3 regions of the Massilia sp. TWR1-2-2 genome follow, and region 3 is predicted to be linked to each of the others. Evidence: predicted binding sites of a transcription regulator. Region 3 holds the regulator's gene; each other region holds the start of a gene.
What was found. The regulator FNR, encoded in region 3, switches genes on or off when oxygen is low (the NO sensors DNR and NnrR bind a similar motif). The targets are predictions, from matches to a motif close to TTGATNNNNATCAA.
Positions count from the first base shown of each region.

Region 1: a site for FNR is predicted at 2,210-2,223, ahead of ACP7DD_RS00665 (hemerythrin domain-containing protein). Genes of this name have one in related genera too.
Region 2: a site for FNR is predicted at 2,133-2,146, ahead of ACP7DD_RS05900 (hemerythrin domain-containing protein). Genes of this name have one in related genera too.

Region 1 is NZ_JAFCWM010000001.1:127,799-133,824, forward strand. Features, by position in the region: gene ACP7DD_RS00650 (exonuclease SbcCD subunit D C-terminal domain-containing protein) at 1-1,226, opposite strand, end outside; partial or broken gene ACP7DD_RS00655 (DNA glycosylase AlkZ-like family protein) at 1,315-1,557, shown strand; partial or broken gene ACP7DD_RS00660 (DNA glycosylase AlkZ-like family protein) at 1,452-2,078, shown strand; gene ACP7DD_RS00665 (hemerythrin domain-containing protein) at 2,373-2,963, shown strand; gene ACP7DD_RS00670 (DUF349 domain-containing protein) at 3,121-5,667, shown strand; gene ACP7DD_RS00675 (molybdenum cofactor biosynthesis protein MoaE) at 5,664-6,026, shown strand, end outside.
Region 2 is NZ_JAFCWM010000004.1:198,246-204,271, forward strand. Features, by position in the region: gene ACP7DD_RS05885 (TraR/DksA family transcriptional regulator) at 1-398, shown strand, start outside; gene ACP7DD_RS05890 (pyridoxamine 5'-phosphate oxidase family protein) at 606-1,058, shown strand; gene ACP7DD_RS05895 (universal stress protein) at 1,095-1,571, opposite strand; gene ACP7DD_RS05900 (hemerythrin domain-containing protein) at 1,564-2,052, opposite strand; gene ACP7DD_RS05905 (universal stress protein) at 2,178-2,615, opposite strand; gene ACP7DD_RS05910 (NAD(P)H-dependent oxidoreductase) at 2,816-3,403, shown strand; gene ACP7DD_RS05915 (pyridoxal phosphate-dependent aminotransferase) at 3,616-4,809, opposite strand; gene ACP7DD_RS05920 (heavy metal translocating P-type ATPase) at 4,889-6,026, shown strand, end outside.
Region 3 is NZ_JAFCWM010000001.1:254,652-260,677, forward strand. Features, by position in the region: gene ccoG (cytochrome c oxidase accessory protein CcoG) at 1-225, shown strand, start outside; gene ACP7DD_RS01355 (FixH family protein) at 240-788, shown strand; gene ACP7DD_RS01360 (hypothetical protein) at 785-1,033, shown strand; gene fnr (fumarate/nitrate reduction transcriptional regulator Fnr) at 1,043-1,819, opposite strand; gene ACP7DD_RS01370 (hypothetical protein) at 1,963-2,412, opposite strand; gene ACP7DD_RS01375 (hypothetical protein) at 2,414-2,584, opposite strand; gene ACP7DD_RS01380 (DUF805 domain-containing protein) at 2,818-3,429, shown strand; gene ACP7DD_RS01385 (S8 family serine peptidase) at 3,647-5,467, opposite strand; gene ACP7DD_RS01390 (hypothetical protein) at 5,881-6,026, opposite strand, start outside.

The sequences.
Region 1 (6,026 bases), 130 kb from region 3:
AGTTCGGCAAAAGCGCTTTGCTGGTCCGTCGGCGCTTCCTCGCCATACCGTTGCAGGTACAGGCGGCGGAAGATGTCGTCCGGCTGCATCTGCGCCAACTGGTCAAGCGTCATCGCCACCGTCTCCGGCGCCACTGTCTTCTGGCGGCGGGTCGGTTCGATCTTGGCCAGGCGTACCGGCTTGCCGGCCAGCGCCGCCTCGATGCGCCCGCGCAGGCCCGGCTCGGGCGCGTCGAGCAGTACCCGCACTTCGATGAACGGCTGCGCCGTCGGCGCCAGATCGGCATCGAACGCCAGCGACGCCAGCGCGGCCAGCGCTTCTTCCAGCGGCGCCGGCTGCGGCGGCACGCGCAGCAACTGCACCGCGCGTGGCACCATCAGCGGCGTCACTTCGCGCGCGACGCCATCGGCCAGGTCGATACGCAGCACCTGGTGCTGGTAGCCGACTTCAGCGAACGACAGCGGAATCGGGCTGCCGCAATAGCGGATGTGCTCCTTCTGGCCGACCCGCTGCGCCAGGTGCAGGTGGCCCAGCGCGACGTAGGCGATCGACGCATCGAACATGGTCGCCGGCAGCGCCTCGGTGCCGCCGATGACGATGCGCCGCTCCGAGTCGAGCGAGGCCTGGCCGTCCACCATGTGGCAGTGGCCCATCGCCAGGATCGCCTGGCCGGGCAGGCGGCGCGCCTGCGCCAGCGCGTACGCCTGCTGATAAAGCTTGGCGATGCCATGCGAGTAAGGGTCGAGCGGCGCCTCGCCGTCGGCGGCGGCGACGCGCGGCAGGTCGCCTGGGCGCAGGAAAGGGATCGCCACGCACCACGCGGCCACGGCGCCGTGCTTGTCGTGCAGCGGCACCAGCATGCGCTCCATGTCGATCTCGCCGTCCGCATTGCGCATGACGTGCCCGATCACCACCGTGCCGTGCGCTTCGAGCAGCGGTCCGGGCGCCTCCAGCCGTCCGGGCGAATCGTGGTTGCCCGCGATGAGGACGATGTCGAGCCGCGGCGCGCGGGCGCGGGCCTGCTGCAGGAAGCGATATAGCTGCTTCTGCGCGCCGGCCGACGGATTGGCGGTGTCGAACACGTCGCCCGAGATCAGCAGCGCGTCGGCCTGTTCGGCGACGATGCTGTCGAGCAGCCAGTCGAGGAAGCACTGGTGCTCGTGCGAACGGTCGAAATTGTGGAGGGTCTGGCCGAGGTGCCAGTCGGAGGTGTGCAACAGCCGCATGAGGTCGCTTAAGTTCGGAAAACAATCGCTTACTATAACGCAGAGTTCATCGGCCGCGCCGCGGCCGGATCTTCATTAGAATGCGTGCATGACCGAACTGACATTGACTCCCGCTGCCGCGCGCGCGCTGCACCTGGCCGCGCAGGGGATGCTGCAGCCGCGCCGCGCCAAGGCCGTCAAAGAAGACGTGATCGCGGCAATCCGCACGATGGGCGTGCTGCAGATCGACACCATCAGCGTCGTCGCGCGCAGTCCCTACCTGGTGCTGTGGAGCCGGCTGGGCGACTACGACCCGGCCTGGCTCGACGAGCACCTGGCCGAAGGGCGCCTGTTCGAATATTGGGCGCACGAAGCGTGCTTCGTGCCGATCGAAAGAGCGAGAGGCGCTCGCTCGAAGCGCTGTTCACGGCCGGCCAGCTGATGATCGCGCGGCGCCACAACTTCCAGCGCGTGTACGACCTGGCAGAGCGCGTGCACCCGGAATGGCACGACAGGCGCCTGGCGCCACTGGCCGACACGCGCCGCGAGCTGGTGCTGCAAGCGGTGAAGGCGCTCGGCGTATGCAAGGCGGCGTGGATTGCCGACTATCACCGCACGCGCCGGTCGCATCCCGACCCGGCGCAGCTGGCCGGCGAGGGCGCGCTGCTGCGCGCCAGCGTGACCGGCTGGGATGCGCCTGTACACATACATCCGGATCATCGTGAGCTGGCGCAGCGCGCGGCGGCAGCGGACTTGAGCGCCAGCGTGACGACGCTGCTGTCGCCTTCGACCCGATCGTCTGGGACCGCCGGCGCGCGCTCGAACTGGCCGCACTGCTGCGTTGCGCGCGCTGGCACGGCTGCCCACAGGTGATGCTGACGCAGGCGAGCCCGGCCGCTTTTGGCGTGCAACTGCAAGATGCGCTGGCTGAACATGGCGCTTGTTGAAGGCGCACTTCTTATTGGCATGGCGCAACATGCTTACGCCTTGTCAAGCCTCCAAGTTTGCGCTAGATCAAACACGGACCTGTCGACCATCTTTACACTCATTCATTCGGGCTGATGAGAAAAGCAACTCTCTCCAAGCCGGTTTCAACCACCACATTCCTCGCCGAAGCATTGGCTCCCACCTGGCGAGCCGGCGTCGCGCTGGGCAAAAGGAGAACGAATGCTAACTGCAACATACACGCTGGTTGCCCTGTCGGTCGAGCAAGCAAGCGTCCGCATAAGTCTGCAGTCCCTACAAAAAGTGCTTTATAACAATTTCGTTCAACAGCGCGCGCTGACCCCTGGCCAGGTAGATTATGCGTGTGACGCGCTGCGCCGCCTGTACGACACTTGCCATTGGCGCAAGATTGAAAAATTCCTGATTCCGGCCATCCACCGCGCCACCCACGAAGCGGACCAGCTGCTCGCCGAGCTCGACCATCTCAACAGCGCGGCCGCCGAGGCGATGGGCGAAATCGCCGAACGGTTTGCCGGCTTGTCGGTCGACTCGGCCGACCGTGTCGCCGACTTTTGCGCCGCCGTCGACACGTTCTGCAATTCCTTGCTGCAGCGCCTGGCGCGCGAAGAGCAGGAACTGTTCCCCGTTGCCCGCACCGTCATCTCGGGCGAAGCGTGGTTCTCGATCGCTAACAAGATGCTGGCCCACGAAGCCTACATGCAGGAAACCAAGCCGCGTCCGGGCCCGGTCGCACCGATCGCGCGTGGCCGCCTGGCCAGCCAGCGCGCCAACCGCGTTACGCTGACGCACTGAGTTTCGCAAACTTCTCCGCTGCGCGCCCGGCCGGGCGCGTGCCGGCCACGCCTCCCGCCAGATTCCCTGAACGCATCATCGGCCTACACGGCGGCCGAATCGCCGCTTATCCTGCCTTCTTGCTATCATGGCGGTTTTGAGCGATTGAGCCGACGTCATGTTCGAATTCCTTTTCAAGCGCCCAGGCGACAAGCCCGGCGAGGCGCCTACTGCAACGGCGCCGCAACCCGCTCCTGCTGCCGCGCCAGCCGGTTCGCCACGCGCGCTGCAAGCCGAAAAAGTAAAGCAGCTCGCCGGCGACGAGGCCGCCGCGGTCGAGTTCATCCTGCAATCCGAATTTTCCGAACTGCGCCTGGCGGCGGCGGAGTTTGTCCACACGCCGGCGCAGCTCGAGCGTGTCCACAGCGCCATTCGCAACACCGACCGGCGCGTCGCCAAGCTGATGCAGTCGCGGCTCGACGCCATCCGTCACCACCAGGCCGAGTTGCAGCGTGGCCAGGCCTGCATCGACCAGGCGGCGCAGCTGCTGAAAGACGAAAAACTGACGCCCAATCACGTCGCCGAACTTGACCGGCGCTGGTCGGTCATCGCCGCGCCGGAACTGGCCGGCGAGTTCGACGCCATCCGCGCCGCGCTGGCGCAGCGCCTCGAAGCCCAAGTCGTGCTGCAGCGTGGCGTCATCGACAGTGTCGGCGCGCTGCGCAAGCTCGCCGGCAGTGGACTGCCGGCAGCCGACGTCGCCGCCCAGCTCGAACAGCTCGCTGCCGCCCACGCCGCCGCGCTGGCGGCGCCGGAGCACGCCTCGCTGCCGCGCAACCTGGTCAGCGAGTTCGCCGCCGAACACGCCCGCGTCAGCGCCAGCCTTGGCGCCATCGCGCAAGGCGAAGGCGCGCTCGCTGCCCGCGAAGCGCTCCTGGCCGAATGGCAGGGCGCCGCCACGCCGCTCAACGCTGAAACGCTGCGGCGCGAATGGAACAAGCTGCCGCCGGCGCCGGCCGGCGACGCCGCGGCCAGCCTGCAGCAGCGCGTCGACGCGCTGCTGGCAGCGATCCCGCCCGAGCAGCGCAAGCCGAAGGAAGCACGGCCTGCGGGGCAGCCGAAGTCGCCGCCGGCCGGCGCCGACCAGCAATTCCTCGACCACCTGAGCGCGATGGAAGCGGCGCTCGAACACGGCTCGCTCGGCACCGCCGCCGAACACGACAAGGCGCTCAAGGACAGCAAGGGCGCGCGCCTGACGCCGGCGCAGTCGGACCGCCTGGCGCACGGGCGCGGCGAACTCAAACGCCTGTCGGACTGGGCGCGCTGGGGCGGCAACGTCTCGCGCGAAGAGCTGATCAAGTCGGTCGAACAGCTGGCCACCCAGTCGCTGGCGATGAGCGAGCTGGCCAAGAAGGTCGGCAGCATGCGCGAACGCTGGAAGGCGCTCGACACCCTGTCCGGCGCCGCGCCGAAAAGCCTGTGGGAGCGCTTCGACGGCGCCTGCAGCGCCGCCTATGCGCCGGCCGCCGCCCACTTCAAGCACCTGGCCGAAGAGCGCCACACCAACGCGGCCAAGGCGCAGGCGCTGATCGCCGAAGCGGGCGCCGAAGCGGCCAAGCTGGAAAATGCCGACAGCGTCGACTGGAAGCACATGGCCGTCACGGTGCAGCGCCTGCGCCTGGGCTGGAGCCACCTGGGCGCGATCGACCGCAAGGAGAAAAAACGCCTCGACCAGCAGTTCACCGACGTGCTCAACGTGCTGCAAGGGCCGCTCGAGCAGCAGCGCAAATCGGAAGTGGCGCACCGCGAGGAACTCATCGAGCAGGTCGCCGCCCTGAACCCCGCCGACCGCCATGCGCTCGACGCCTTGCGCGCGGCGCAGGAACGCTGGCAGGAACTGGCGCGCGCGCTGCCGCTCGAACGCAAGGCCGAGCAGGCGATGTGGCACCGCTTCCGCGCCGCCTGCGACGCCGTCTTCGCCAAGCGCAAGGAGAGCGCGCACGCCGCCGACGCCGAGCGCCGCTCGCATCAGGCGGCCAAGGACGCGATCTGCGCGCGGCTCGAAGCTGCCGCCGCAACCAGCCTCGATGTGGCAAGCGCCGCGCGCTTGCTGCGCGAAGCTGCCACCGAATGGCATGCGGCCGGACCGGTGCCGCGCGCGGCCGAAACCAAGGTCGACAAGCGCTATCACGCCGCGATCGCCGCCGTCCAGCACCAGGCCGACAGCGCGCGCCGTGCCGCCGGCATGGCGCAGGCCTGCGCCTTGCGCGACAAGCTGCGCCTGTGCCAGCTGATCGAGACGTCGCTCGCCAACGGCAGCGCCGACGAGCAGGACTGGGCCGCGCGCTGGCCCGCGCTGCCGCCGCTGCAGCCCGATTACGAACGCGCGCTCGGTTTGCGCTTCCAGGCGGCGCTGGCGGCGCTGGCGGCGCTGGCGGGCGACCGTGCCGCTTGCGTGGCCAAGCTCGAACAGAACCGCGCCAAGCTGCTGCACGAAGTGCTGCGCCTGGAGATTGCGGCCGGCATCGACAGCGGCAGCGAGTTCGCCCGCGAGCGCCTCAAGCTGCAGGTTGAAGTGCTGCAGTCGTCGCTCAATTCGGGCCAGAAGCCGTTGATCCAGGCCGCCCAGTTCCTGCAGCTGTGCGAAATGCCGGCGCTGGCCGACGACCGCACCGTCTCGCGCATCGAGCAGTTGTTCGCCCGCGTCGGCAAGGAAGCGCGGTGAAAGAGGTCCGGGTGCAGCGGGCCGACTTCGATCTGTCGACCGAGGTGGCGCGCCTGCGCGCGGACGATCCGCGGGTCGGCGCTGTAGTCAGTTTTGTCGGCGCCGTGCGCGACATGAACGACGGCGCCAGCGTGGCCGAGATGGAACTCGAGCACTATCCCGGCATGACGGAGCGGTCGCTTGAGCGCATCGTGGAACTGGCCTGCGCGCGCTGGCCGCTGTCCGGCGCCTTGGTCATCCACCGCGTCGGGCCCCTTAAGTCGATGGAGCAGATCGTGCTGGTCGCCTGCAGCGCGGCGCACCGCGGCGAAGCGTTCGCCGCCTGCGAATTCATCATCGACTATCTCAAGACCGATGCG
Region 2 (6,026 bases), on a different contig from region 3:
TCGACGAGCTCGAGAGCCGGCTGCGCAGCGAGCGGCACCTGGTGCTCGAAGCGATCCGCGACCGGCTGGTCGGTTACGACAGCGACGAGCAGAGCGTGCTGGTCAATTTCTTTGCCGAGCATGGCAGCAAGGCGGCAGCCGGCCAGCTGGGCGCCACCGACATTGCCCAGTTGCGCGACGAGCTGGCGCGGCTCGACAACATCGACATGGCGATGAAGCGGCTGGACTTCGGCGCCGGCGGCCTGTGCGTCGTATGCGGCAACCCGATCCCGCTGACGCGGCTGCGCGCGGCGCCGGCGTCGCTGACGTGCCTCCATTGCCAGCGCCGCATCGACGCCGGCAGTGAAACGGCGACCGGCGCCCCGCACGTGCCGGGCCGCGCCCACGGCGCTCATTAGCCGCCCGCAGCCGTTAGGCGTCCTCCTTGCGCAGCCCCGCTCCGGCATCCTCGCGCCCCCTTTACCGCATCCCGCGCAGCCCTCCACGCCATCCTCGCGAAGCGGGCATGCCGGAGCGGTCATTGAAACATGCTTGATACAGATCAAGGTTGCAGGACGACCGCGGCTCCTATCATTGACATCCAATCAACCGAAACGGAGAAGCACATGGACCAGGCGTTCAAGGAGTTCGTCCTGAAAGTGATCGACGGCGCCAGCGACCTGACGCTGGCGACCGTGCGGCCGGACGGCTACCCGCAGGCGACGACGATCAGCTTCGCCCACGACAAGCTGAACCTGTTCGTCGGCATCGGCAAGCACAGTCAGAAAGCCAACAATGTCCGGTATAACAGCAAGGTGTCGCTGACCATCAACTTGCCGTACCACGACTGGCGCGAGATCCAGGACCTGTCGATGAGCGCGCTGGCCGAGCTGCTGGCGCCCGGGCCGGATGTCGAGCTGGCCAAGTCGTGCCTGCTCAAGCGCTTGCCGCAGATCGCCGAATGGGGCGAGAACGGCCAGGCCAATGAGGTCGCGTTCCTGAAGATCACGCCGCAGGTGATCTCGATTCTCGACTACACCAAGGGGTTCGGCCACACCGAGCAGGGCGTGGCCACCTGAGCGGCGACGCGCCGGCGTTCGGCGCGGCAAGCACCGTCAGCTGGTAAATTCGGCAGCCGTCGCCGTGCCGCTGCCGTGCGGGAACACCAGCACCGGGATCGCGCTGTGGGTCAGCACCTTGTGGGTTTCGCTGCCCAGCAACATGGCCTTGACGCCTTTGCGGCCATGCGACGCCATCGCCACCAGGTCGCAGTTGGCGTTGCGCGCCGCGTCGATGATGGCGTCGAACGGATAGTCCGACATCAGCAGCAGCGTGTTGCATTTGACACCGGCGTCGCTGGCCATCTGCTCGATGTGCTCGAGGTAGCGCTTGGCGTGCCTTTCGTTCTCCTGGCGCACCTGGGCATGTACCGCTTCTGTCACCCCAGGCTCGTAGGTAAACAGGTGCAACACCGGCATCACGTGAACGCCGGTGATGGCCGCGCCGGTGGCCTGCGCGAGACGAATGCACGACACGATCGCCGCTTCTGAATCGGCGCTGCCGTCGGTCGGCAGCAATATGTGGCTAAACACGCTCTCGCTCCTTATCGGCTTGTACATTGCCGTAGCGCGCGCGGCGGTCATGCCGACCGTCGGCGCGCGCGGCGCCTGTGTGCCGGCGCGCACGCGGCGCTTGCGCCCGCGTGGCGTTGGCCAGGGTCAGGTCCATCGTCGAGCGGTGCAGCAGCAGCCACTTCGGCAGCAACTGCAGCGCCTCGCGGCCAAGCTTGACATCGCCGCCTTCGACGTGCGGCTGGGCGTGGTGCAGGGCGGCGAGCGCGCGCGCGTGTTGCTCACGGTGACCGCGCAGCGCCGGGTAATGAAGTGCTTCCATCACCGCTTCCTCGTCGCGAAAGCTGATCTCAAGCTCGGCGATCAGGTCGTTAAATCCGTCCGCGAACTGATCGTCAGGTGTGCGGGCCAGGCGCTCCATCCGCTGCGCCATCGCGCGGCGTGCCTTGCTCATCATTTCGGCAACATTCTTTGCCATCGAACTGGTCGTGTTGAAGTTCATGATCAACCTCTTGCAAAAACGGGCGCCGCCAGGAAAAGGCGGCCCCTTTTCAGGGTGGGCCACGACGCCGGAAAACCGCTTTGATGCAAATCAAAAAAAGAGAAACCGGCCGGCGGCCGCATTGCCTAGCGGAAGATCAGCACCGGCACCTTGCTGTGCACCAGCACCTTTTGCGTCTGGCTGCCGAGCAGCACGCCGGCAATGCCGCGCCGCCCGTGCGAGCCCATCGCGATCAGGTCGCACTGGCGGCTGACCGCGGCATCGACGATCACTTTCCAGGGATCGTCCGACATCACTTGTTCGCAGGTGCAGGCGATGCCGGCCTCGCGCGCCGCGCCGCTGATGAATTCCAGGTACGTCACTGCGCGCTTGGCGCTGTCGACGGCGAACTGGTCCGACGTGTCTTCCACCATTTCGGCATGGTAGGTGAACGTGTGGAACTGCGGCACGACGGTCAGGCCGAGCACCTCGGCGCCAAGCTCCTTGGCGAAGGCGACAGCGGCAAGAATGGCGCGCTCGGATTGCTCTGAGCCATCGGTCGGCAACAGGATTCGTTTGAACATGCTGTGTCCCCTGGAAAAAAAGGCGCTGCGACGCGCGCTGGCGCTATTGGCGAATAGTCGAACAGGTAGTCTGTCGGTGCGCCGAGCGAGCAGCCTTGATGCATATCAAAGTGGCCGGCGTCCGGACAACGACAGTTGTTGCTGCGGCCTTGGTCCGGCGCCCGAACGCCGGGGCCGGCATGGCCTGCGGGCGGAATGGCATGTTCAAGCGCGTCTTGTTGATCCAGGGGCATCCCGACAGCGGCGGCGGGCACCTGTGCGGCGCGCTGGAGGAAGCCTACGCCAGGGGCGCCGTCGAAGGCGGCCACGAGCTGCGCCGCATCGACATCGCCGCGCTCGACTTCCCGCTGCTCAGGAGCCAGGACGAATGGGAGCACGGGCCGTTGCCGCCGACGCTGCTGCAGTCGCAGCAAGACATCCTGTGGTCGCAGCACATCGTGATTTTCTTTCCCTTGTGGCTGGGCGACATGCCGGCCATGCTGAAGGGCTTTCTCGAGCAGGTCGAGCGTCCCGGCTTTGCCTTCTCCGGCGACGCCAGAAATCCGTTTGCGCGCAAGGGCCTGAAGGGACGCTCGGCCCGCCTGGTGGTGACGATGGGCATGCCGGCGGTGGTGTACCGCGTGTTCTTCCGCGCCCACGGCGTCAAGTCGCTCAGGCGCAGCGTGCTCGGCTTTGCTGGCATCGCGCCGGTGGCCGACACCCTCATCGGCATGACCGGCAACATGAAGTCGCGCCGTGCCGCCCGCTGGCTCGACCGCCTGTTCGCACTGGGGCGGGCGGCGGTCTAAGGTGTCAGGTCTGACATTCGGACATTTGGTTGTTCAAATGTTCGAATGCCAGACCTGACACCAGCATTTATTCAAATGTCCGAATGTCAGACCTGACACCAGCATTTGTTCAAATGTCCGAATGCCAGACCTGACACCAGCATTTAAGTCCGCATGACGGCGGCATATCGGTCCAACGTCCTTGGCTTCCAGACCCTGCATTTACCATGGGCCTACCGCCCCAGCAGCTTCGCCACCCGCTCCACCGCTTCCTCGATGCGTGTCAGCTTGGTCGCATACGACAGCCGCACGTGGCGTGCCGGCGCGGCGAAGCCGAAGTCCGCCCCCGGCACGATCGCCACACCGGTTTTCGCCAACACATCCAGGCAGAAGGCGGCGCTGTCGCCGCTGGCCGTGTGCGCCAGCTCGCTGATGTCGGCGTACACATAGAATGCGCCGTCCGGCATCACCGGCACCTGGAAACCGAGCCCGCGCAGGGCCGGCACCAGGAAGTCGCGGCGGCGCTGAAATTCGCGCCGGCGCTGCTCGTAAATAGCGATCGAATCGGGATGGAAGCACGCCAGCGCGGCATGCTGGGCGATCGTCGACGGACAGATGAACAGGTTCTGCGCCAGCTTTTCGAACACCGGCACCAGCAGCTCAGGCACCACCAGCCAGCCGAGCCGCCAGCCGGTCATGTTGAAGTATTTGGAGAAGCTGTTGACGGTGATGACGTCGGCATCGAAGTGCAGCGCGCTGACCGGCGCATGGTCGTACGACAGGCCCTGGTAGATCTCGTCGACGATGGCAAAGCCGCCGCGCGCGCGCACCGCCGCCAGCATCTGCTGCATCTGCGGCCCGGTCATCGAGGTGCCGGTCGGGTTCGACGGCGACGCCACGATCACGCCGCGCGTGCGCTCGCTCCAGCGTTGCTCGACGTCAAGCGCCGTCAGCTGGTAGCGCTGGGCGGCGTCCGACGGCACCAGCACTGGCGCGCCGCCGAACGCCGAGACGAAATGGCGGTTGCACGGATAGCACGGGTCCGGCATCAGCACTTCGTCGCCGACACCGACCAGCGCCGCGCACGCCAGCAGCAGCCCGGCCGAAGCGCCGGCGGTGACGACGATGCGGCGCGGGTCGACCTCGATGCCGAAGGCGCTGGCGTAGTGCGCGGCGATTGCCGCGCGCAGCGGCGCCAGGCCGAGCGCATCGGTGTACTGGGTGGCGCCGCTCCTGATCGCCGCGACGGCCGCCTCGGCCACCAGGTCGGTCGCCGTGAAGTCCGGCTCGCCCACGCTCATGCTGATGACATCGACGCCGGAGCGCGCCAGCGCGCTGGCAGCCTTCACCACTTCCATCACGTGGAACGGCTCGATCGCGTGGACGCGCTGCGCGACCTGCAGCGAGCGCGCGGCCTGCGATTCAATCTGCGATTCAATGTTCAGCGGTGGTGTATGCGTCATTCGGGTCCTCTGCGGTTGCTGGTGCCTGCCGGCGTAGAGCGCTATGTTATACGAAGCGGCGGGGCGTTGCCGAGCGCCGTCGGGCGGAAGGGTTTATGCTAGTACCAGAGTCAAGGAGAAGCCTTTGGATACGCATGAAGCGGCCGGCGCGTTGGCCGAGTACACGTTCAAGATCGACGGCATGACCTGCGCTTCGTGCTCGGGCCGGGTCGAGCGCGCGCTCAGGAAAGTGCCGGGCGTGCTGGAGGCCAGCGTCAACCTGGCCACCGAAAAGGCCGCCATCACGGCATCTTTCGGCGTCACCGCGCAGACGTTGCAGGATGCCGTGCAGCGCGCCGGCTATGCCGCCGCCGAGCTGCGCGCAGCGGCCCCGGCGGTGCGCGACGCGCCGGCGCCATGGTGGCCGGTGGCGCTGGCGGCTGCGCTGTCGCTGCCGCTGATCGCGCCGATGCTGCTGCAGCAGTTCGGCGTGCACTGGATGCTGCCCGGCTGGCTGCAGCTGGCGCTGGCCACCCCGGTTCAGTTCTGGTTCGGCGCGCGCTTTTACCGCGCCGGCTGGCACGCGGCGCGCGCAATGAGCGGCAACATGGACCTGCTGGTGGCGATCGGCACCAGCGCCGCCTACGGCCTGTCGCTGTACCTGATGCTGGCGCACGGCGACAGCGCGCCGCACCTGTACTTCGAATCGTCGGCCACCGTCATCACGCTGGTGTTGCTGGGAAAATGGCTCGAGGCGCGCGCCAAGCGCCAGACGCTGGCCGCGCTCGGCGCGCTCGAGTCGCTGCGCCCGGCGCAGGCGATGGTTCGCCGCGCTGGCGTCGACGCGGTGGTGGCGGTCGCCGAAGTGCGGGTCGGCGACACCGTCATCGTGCGCCCGGGCGACCGCGTGCCGGTCGACGGCGTCGTCGTCGAAGGCAGCAGCGAGCTTGACGAGTCGCTGCTGACCGGCGAGAGCATGCCGGTACCGAAGCACGCCGGCAGCGCCGTCACCGGCGGCGCCGTCAACGCCGGCGGCATGCTGGTGATCACGGCCACCGCCGTCGGCGGCGCCACCATGCTGTCGCGGATCATCCGGCTGGTCGAGGACGCGCAGGCGGTGAAGGCGCCGATCCAGCGCCTGGTCGACAAGGTCAGCGCCATATTCGTGCCGGTGGTGCTGCTCATTTCGGTGCTGACCCTGC
Region 3 (6,026 bases):
CATACGTTCCGCGTGTCGGTGTCGGGGCTGGCGTCGATCAGCCTGGCTTCGCCCGAGCTGGCGCGACTCGAAGGGGCCAGCGCGCGCGCCGTGCCGGTGCGGGTGAGGGTGCCGAGGAGCGCCGCCGCGACCGGATCGAACCAGATCGAGTTCGTGCTCACGGCGCTCGACGACCCGGCGCTGAAGGTGACCGAAAAAGCGGTCTTCATCGTTCCGAAACCATGATCAAGGAAATCTCCATGCCAATCGCATCGACTGTCGCATCCCCGGCCGCAGCGCCGGTCCGTCCGTGGTACAGCCACCGCTGGCCGTGGTTGCTGATGATCGGCCCTGTGTTCGTGCTCGTCGGCGGCGGCGTGGCCGGCTCGCTGGCGCTGTCGCGGCCCGACGCGATGGTGGTCGACGACTACTACAAGCAGGGCAAGGCGATCAACCAGGATTTGCGGCGCGACCGCGCGGCGACGGCGCTGGCGATCGCGTTCGAGGCAAGCTACGACGCCGGCGCGGGGGTGCTGAGCGGCGCGGTGACCAGTGGCGGCGCGCCGCTGCAGGCGCCGCTGCACATCTACCTGGCGCACCCGACCCAGCCTGGCAAGGACCTGCAGCTGCTGGCGCGGCCCGGCAGCGACGGCCGCTTCGCGGTGCCGGTGGCAAAGCTCGAAGCGACCCACTGGCAGGTGGTGGTGGAGGGCGCGCGGCGCGAATGGCGGGTGGCGCGCAGCTGGAGCTGGCCGCGCGAGAGCGCGCTGGCGATCCACGCCGACGCACCGACGGCGCCGGCGCCGTGAGGGGCAGCATGCGGCGGCTGGCGATGACGGTATTGTGGCCTTCGTTCCTGGCGGCGGCGCTGGCGGAAGGCTGCGTGTTCTCGGTGTTCGATCCGGCCGACCTGGCGTACCTGGCGGCGTCAGGCATTACGCCGACGGCGGTCTACAGCGTCGGCTTTTTTGCGTTGTGGAGCGTGTGTGCCCTGTCGAGTTTGCTGACGATGTATCTGGTGGTCACGCCGCCCGACCAGCGGGCGCCGTTTTAATCGTGGGCTTTACGCCATCGGGCTGCAGCGCTCGGTGCCGGCGGCCATTGCCTTGAGCAGCGCCGGCTGCAGCAGCGTCACTTCGCGCTTGTCGACCTTGAGCAGGCCCTGCTTCTTGAAGCGCGACAGCAGCCGGCTGATGCTCTCGATGGTCAGGCCGAGGTAGTTGCCGATGTCTTCGCGCGACATGCGCAACTGGAACGCGGTGGCCGAATAACCGCGCGCGGCGTAGCGGGCCGACAGGTTGGTGAGGAAAACGGCGAAGCGCTGCTCAGCCTGCATGTTACCGAGCAGCAGCATGACGTTTTGCTCGCGCGTGATTTCGGTGCTCATGATGCGGTGGAAATGGCGCAGCAAGGTCGGCACGTGCGCGAACAGGTGCTCGAGGCCGTCGAACGGAATCTCGCAGACCTCGCTGTCTTCGAGGGCGACGGCGTCGCAGTGGTGGCGTTCGCCGCTGATGGCGTCCATGCCAAGCAGTTCGCCGGCCATCTGGAAGCCGGTAATCTGCTCGTCGCCGGCGGCATTGACCTGGTAAGTCTTGAAGTGGCCGAAGCGGATCGCGTACAGGCTGCGGAATGGCTGGTCCATCTGATACAGGCGCTCGTCGCGGGCGATGCGGCGGCGCAGGCCGATCACTTCGTCGAGGCGGACGATTTCCGCCGCGTCAAGGCCCATCGGCAGGCACAGCTGGTGCATGCTGCAGTTGGCGCAACTTGCCTTGAGGGCAGTGATGTTCAGCTGCGGCAGAGCGGTTGGTGACGAAGAAGCAAGCATTGGCGGCATTCAAGTTGCGGCATGTCCGCGGCGCGGACATCCACGTTCATTATACGCCTGCGTATGGACGAATTCGCCGCAGCCGCGTCAATGCGCTGGCGGAGACGTGAATCTGTCGCGCCAAGCCGCGCAAACCACAGGGCAGCGCCGCGTCAGCGCTCCTGCCAGCGTCCCATCGCGGCAAATGACAGCGTGACATGCCGGTTCGCCTGCGACAGGAAACCGATCTCGGCGCTGCTGTCTTGCAGATGCAATAACTGGCCCGCCATCACGTCGTACATCGGCAGGCTGCCGGTGGGCCGCGCGCACAGGTGATAGCGGATGATGCCGTGTTCGCCGAGGACGTCGATGTTGACGGCCGAGTCGAGCCGGATGCGGTAGCGGTCGCCGGTGCTGCCGCCGATGACGTGAAAGTAGCCGTGGGCCTGGAATTCGCGGCGCTGCTCGGCGTTGAGCAGGCCGAGCAGGAGCGACAGCGCCCGTTGCTCGGCATGGGCCCGTTGCAACGCCTCTTGCCGCAGCTTTTCGCGCGTGCGCCGTGCTGCCTGCCACCACGCGGTGCAGCGCGCGAAAAGCCAGCTTGCCCGATCCAGCACTGGCAACTTAGCCGCCGACGATACGCGGCACCATGACCACTTCTTCCATGGTCGGATCGAAGGCCGTGATCGCCCGCTTGGCGTCGGTGCGGCTGATGGCGCCGAACGCGGCGTATCCCTGCTTGACCAGGCGGTCGAAAGTCTTCTGTGCGGCGGCGATTTCCCTGGAATTGGCCATGTTCCAATTCATTTGCCGGTGACCAGAGTCGTCCATGATATTCATTGCGCCAATTGGCGATGCGTGTGCGTTATCCATCATTCCTCCTCGACAGCTGAGACGTTACCGAACCACTACCTGCTGTAGACACCGGCGCAGCAGGCAAAGTGGCCCGGGATCAATGCAGAATTTGATGTAGATCAAGGAAATGTTTGAACAGTGAGCAGAACTGCTCGACAGCAGAGGAGACTCTCTTGCTCTACGCCAAGATGAGCTCCATGCAAATCGTCACTATCGACCCGGGTTCCTGGCCGGCCCCGACCGCGCCGCAGCAAAGGCGCTGCAGCCAGAAACGGCCGCTCATGCAGGGAGACATCTTGGAAACTACTTTTGGCGATGCCATGGCGAACCCGGCCGGTGCCGACCGCTACCAGCCCAGTTTGCTGACGGTGAACGGCAGGATCGGCCGCCTGCGTTACTTCACCTATTGCTGCGTGCTGACAATGGCGGTCTTGTGCGTAGCCACCGCCAGTGTCGCGGCTTTTTCACCGATGGTGGCGATGACGGTGATTTTGACCTCCTATCTGGCGTTCATCCCCGCGACGTTCGTGCTGATGATACGCCGCCTGAACGACCTGGACCGCTCGGGCGGGTGCTCGCTTGCGGCGATCGTGCCGTTCGACAACGTTGCGCTTGGGCTGTATGCGACCTTCGCGCGGGGCTCGGCGGGCGCCAACCGCTTTGGCCCAGCGCCCGTTCCCAATTCGCGCGCGACCGTCATCGCCGCAGTGGGCGCACCGGCAGGCGCATTTGCGCTCGGTATCATCGTTGGGCTGACGGGCGCGACGTTCAGGGACTTCGCCTGAGCGCACGCCCGAACAGAAGTGGCTTCCTAGTCAACATTATCTTTATAGAATTCTGTCCACAGATTCTGTGGGTAAGATGACCACATAAAACGCGCTTGTACCAGTACGAGTGACCTAATTATCGGCCTGCCTAAAAATTAAGCACGTTCAAGCGCGCAGCATGAAAGAAGGAGCGACGGCCATTACTGCCGTCGCCCCGTTACATGTTGCACTGCGATCAGCGCACGACCACGACCTGCACCGTCGAGCTGGCCCAGTTGCCGGCCGCGTCTTTCGCCACGACCTTGATGGCGTGCGAGCCGGTCATCCAGCGGCGCGTCTGCCAGGTGTAGGCGAGCGAGCCGCCGTTGCCATTGCTGACGAGTGCATTGTCGATGTAAATCGACTGAATCATTCCTGCCGTGCCGCTGTTATCGTTGGCGCTGACGCTGATGATGACGGCGCCGCTGACGGTGCCCGAAACCGGATTGTCGATTTTCACGGTCGGCGCCGTGGTGTCGGCGGCGGGCGGCGGCACCGCGTTGGCGACGCTGACCGACACCGGGTTCGACGCGGTGGCATTGCCGGCCTTGTCGTAGGCCGTGGCGACCAGCGTGTTCATGCCGTTCGGCACGCCCGCCGAATTCCACGCAAAGCTGAACGGGCTGGCGATGTCGGAACCGACGACGGTGCCGTTAGCCTTCAGTTCGACCCGGTCGACGCCGACATTGTCGGCGGCGTCGACAGCGACCGTGACGCTGCCGCTGACGCTGGAACTGGCCGCCGGCGAGGTGATTGCCGTGGTCGGCGCCTGGGTGTCGGCGACGACGACCTTGGCCAGCACGGCGCGCACGCCGGCGGCGGCGTCGACGCGGCCATAGCCGAACAGCGGATCGCGCCCTGCCGCACCGAGCGGCACGGCGGAGGCAAACAGCGCCTGCTCGATCGCGGCGCCGTCGAGCGATGGCGCGGCGGCCATCATCAGCGCGGCGACGCCGGCGGCGACCGGGCTGGCGAACGAGGTGCCGTTCCAGCCGTTGTAGGCGCCGCCTTGCGACGTGGTCCAGATGCCGGCGCCCGGTGCGGCCAGCGATACGAAGGCGCCGTAGCTCGACCAGCTGGCCTTGGCGTCGGCCGAATCGGTGGCCGAGACGGCGATCAAGGTGTTGGACGGCACGATGTTTTCATCGACGCCGTTGTTGCCCGCGGAAACGAATACCAGGCCGCCCTTGTTTTTCATGTACTGCGCGGCGCTCTGGATGGTGGCGCTGCCGGCCAGCGGACCGAAGCTGACGTTGGCGATGCGGGCGCCGTTGTCGGCAGCCCAGGTGATTCCGGCGGCGATCGTGCTGGTATAGGCATAGCAACCGCCGCCGGCGTCCTTGTAGGCGACGCGGATCGGCATGATCTTCGCCAGCCCGGCAACCCCGGCGACCCCGGCGCCGTTGTTGGTGCGCGCCGCGGCCGAGCCGGCGACGGCGGTGCCGTGGCCGCAGACGTCGGCGGTGTCGGTGTTGTTGCCGTGCGTGTTGTAGCCGGGCACCAGGTTAGGCACCAGGTCCGGGTGGCTGCCGTCGACGCCGGAATCGAGTATCGCGATGGTGACGCCGGCGCCCTGGGTGGTGTCCCACGCGGTGGTGGCGCCGATCTTGCCGAGGTGCCATTCGCTGCCGGCATACGGATCGTTGACGGCCAGCGTGCTTTTGACGCGGCGATCGAGTTCGACGTATTTGAAGGCGGGATGGCGGCGCAGCCGCTCGACGAGGGCCGCTTCCGACGCGCCGGCGGGCAGCTCGACGATGTTCAGGTTGCTCTGGCCCATCTTGCGTCGCTTGCCGCCGCCATGGGTCTTGAGGATTTTTTCCAGCTCGTCGCCGGACAGGCCGGCACGCGCCTCGAACAAGATGCGGCCGCGGGCGTACTGGTGGACGCCATCGCTGAAATCGGCGGCGGCGGCCGGCGTGACTGCGACCAGGACGGTGGCAGCGGCGCCGATGGCCGCTGCCAGCAGATGCATCGACGAGGTGACGGAACGTGGGGTGAGGCGGGTTTTCGGCATGCGTGATTTCCAGGTGAGGAGGGCAAGAAGGTTGCGGGCGGATTGAAACTTGCGGCGATGGTAATGGCCGAGACTGCCAGCCGCAAGCCGTCAAAACTGCCATGATGAGATCGACAATATCGGCTTGATAACCCGAACGGACACATGTCGGCGCGGGCCAACATTGTTCGATATCTATTTGATTAGATGGGGAGTTATCGGATCGTCACGGATTGACGTTGCTACCTCCGACGAGTTGCAGGCCGGCGGCCCAACACAAGTGTCGACCTTGTCAATTGGATACGGTACGGCCGACTGCCAAGCGCAGCCAGGTCCATACAATTGGTAACAATTATGTTTGACAACATCTTCGTTGGACAACGCGATTGGCGCGGCGCGGCTTACTCCGGGCAGTAGACCGAGCAACGCAATTTTCAGCGCGCCTGCACCAGTTTGCGGGTGCCGTTGTCGTGAATCGCCTGGAAGCCGGCGTTGAAGTTGCGCCGCTGCGCGTCGCCGTCGGCATGCAGTACGCTGAAGCCGATATACGCGCCCATCGGCGTACCCTGGAAGGCGAAGC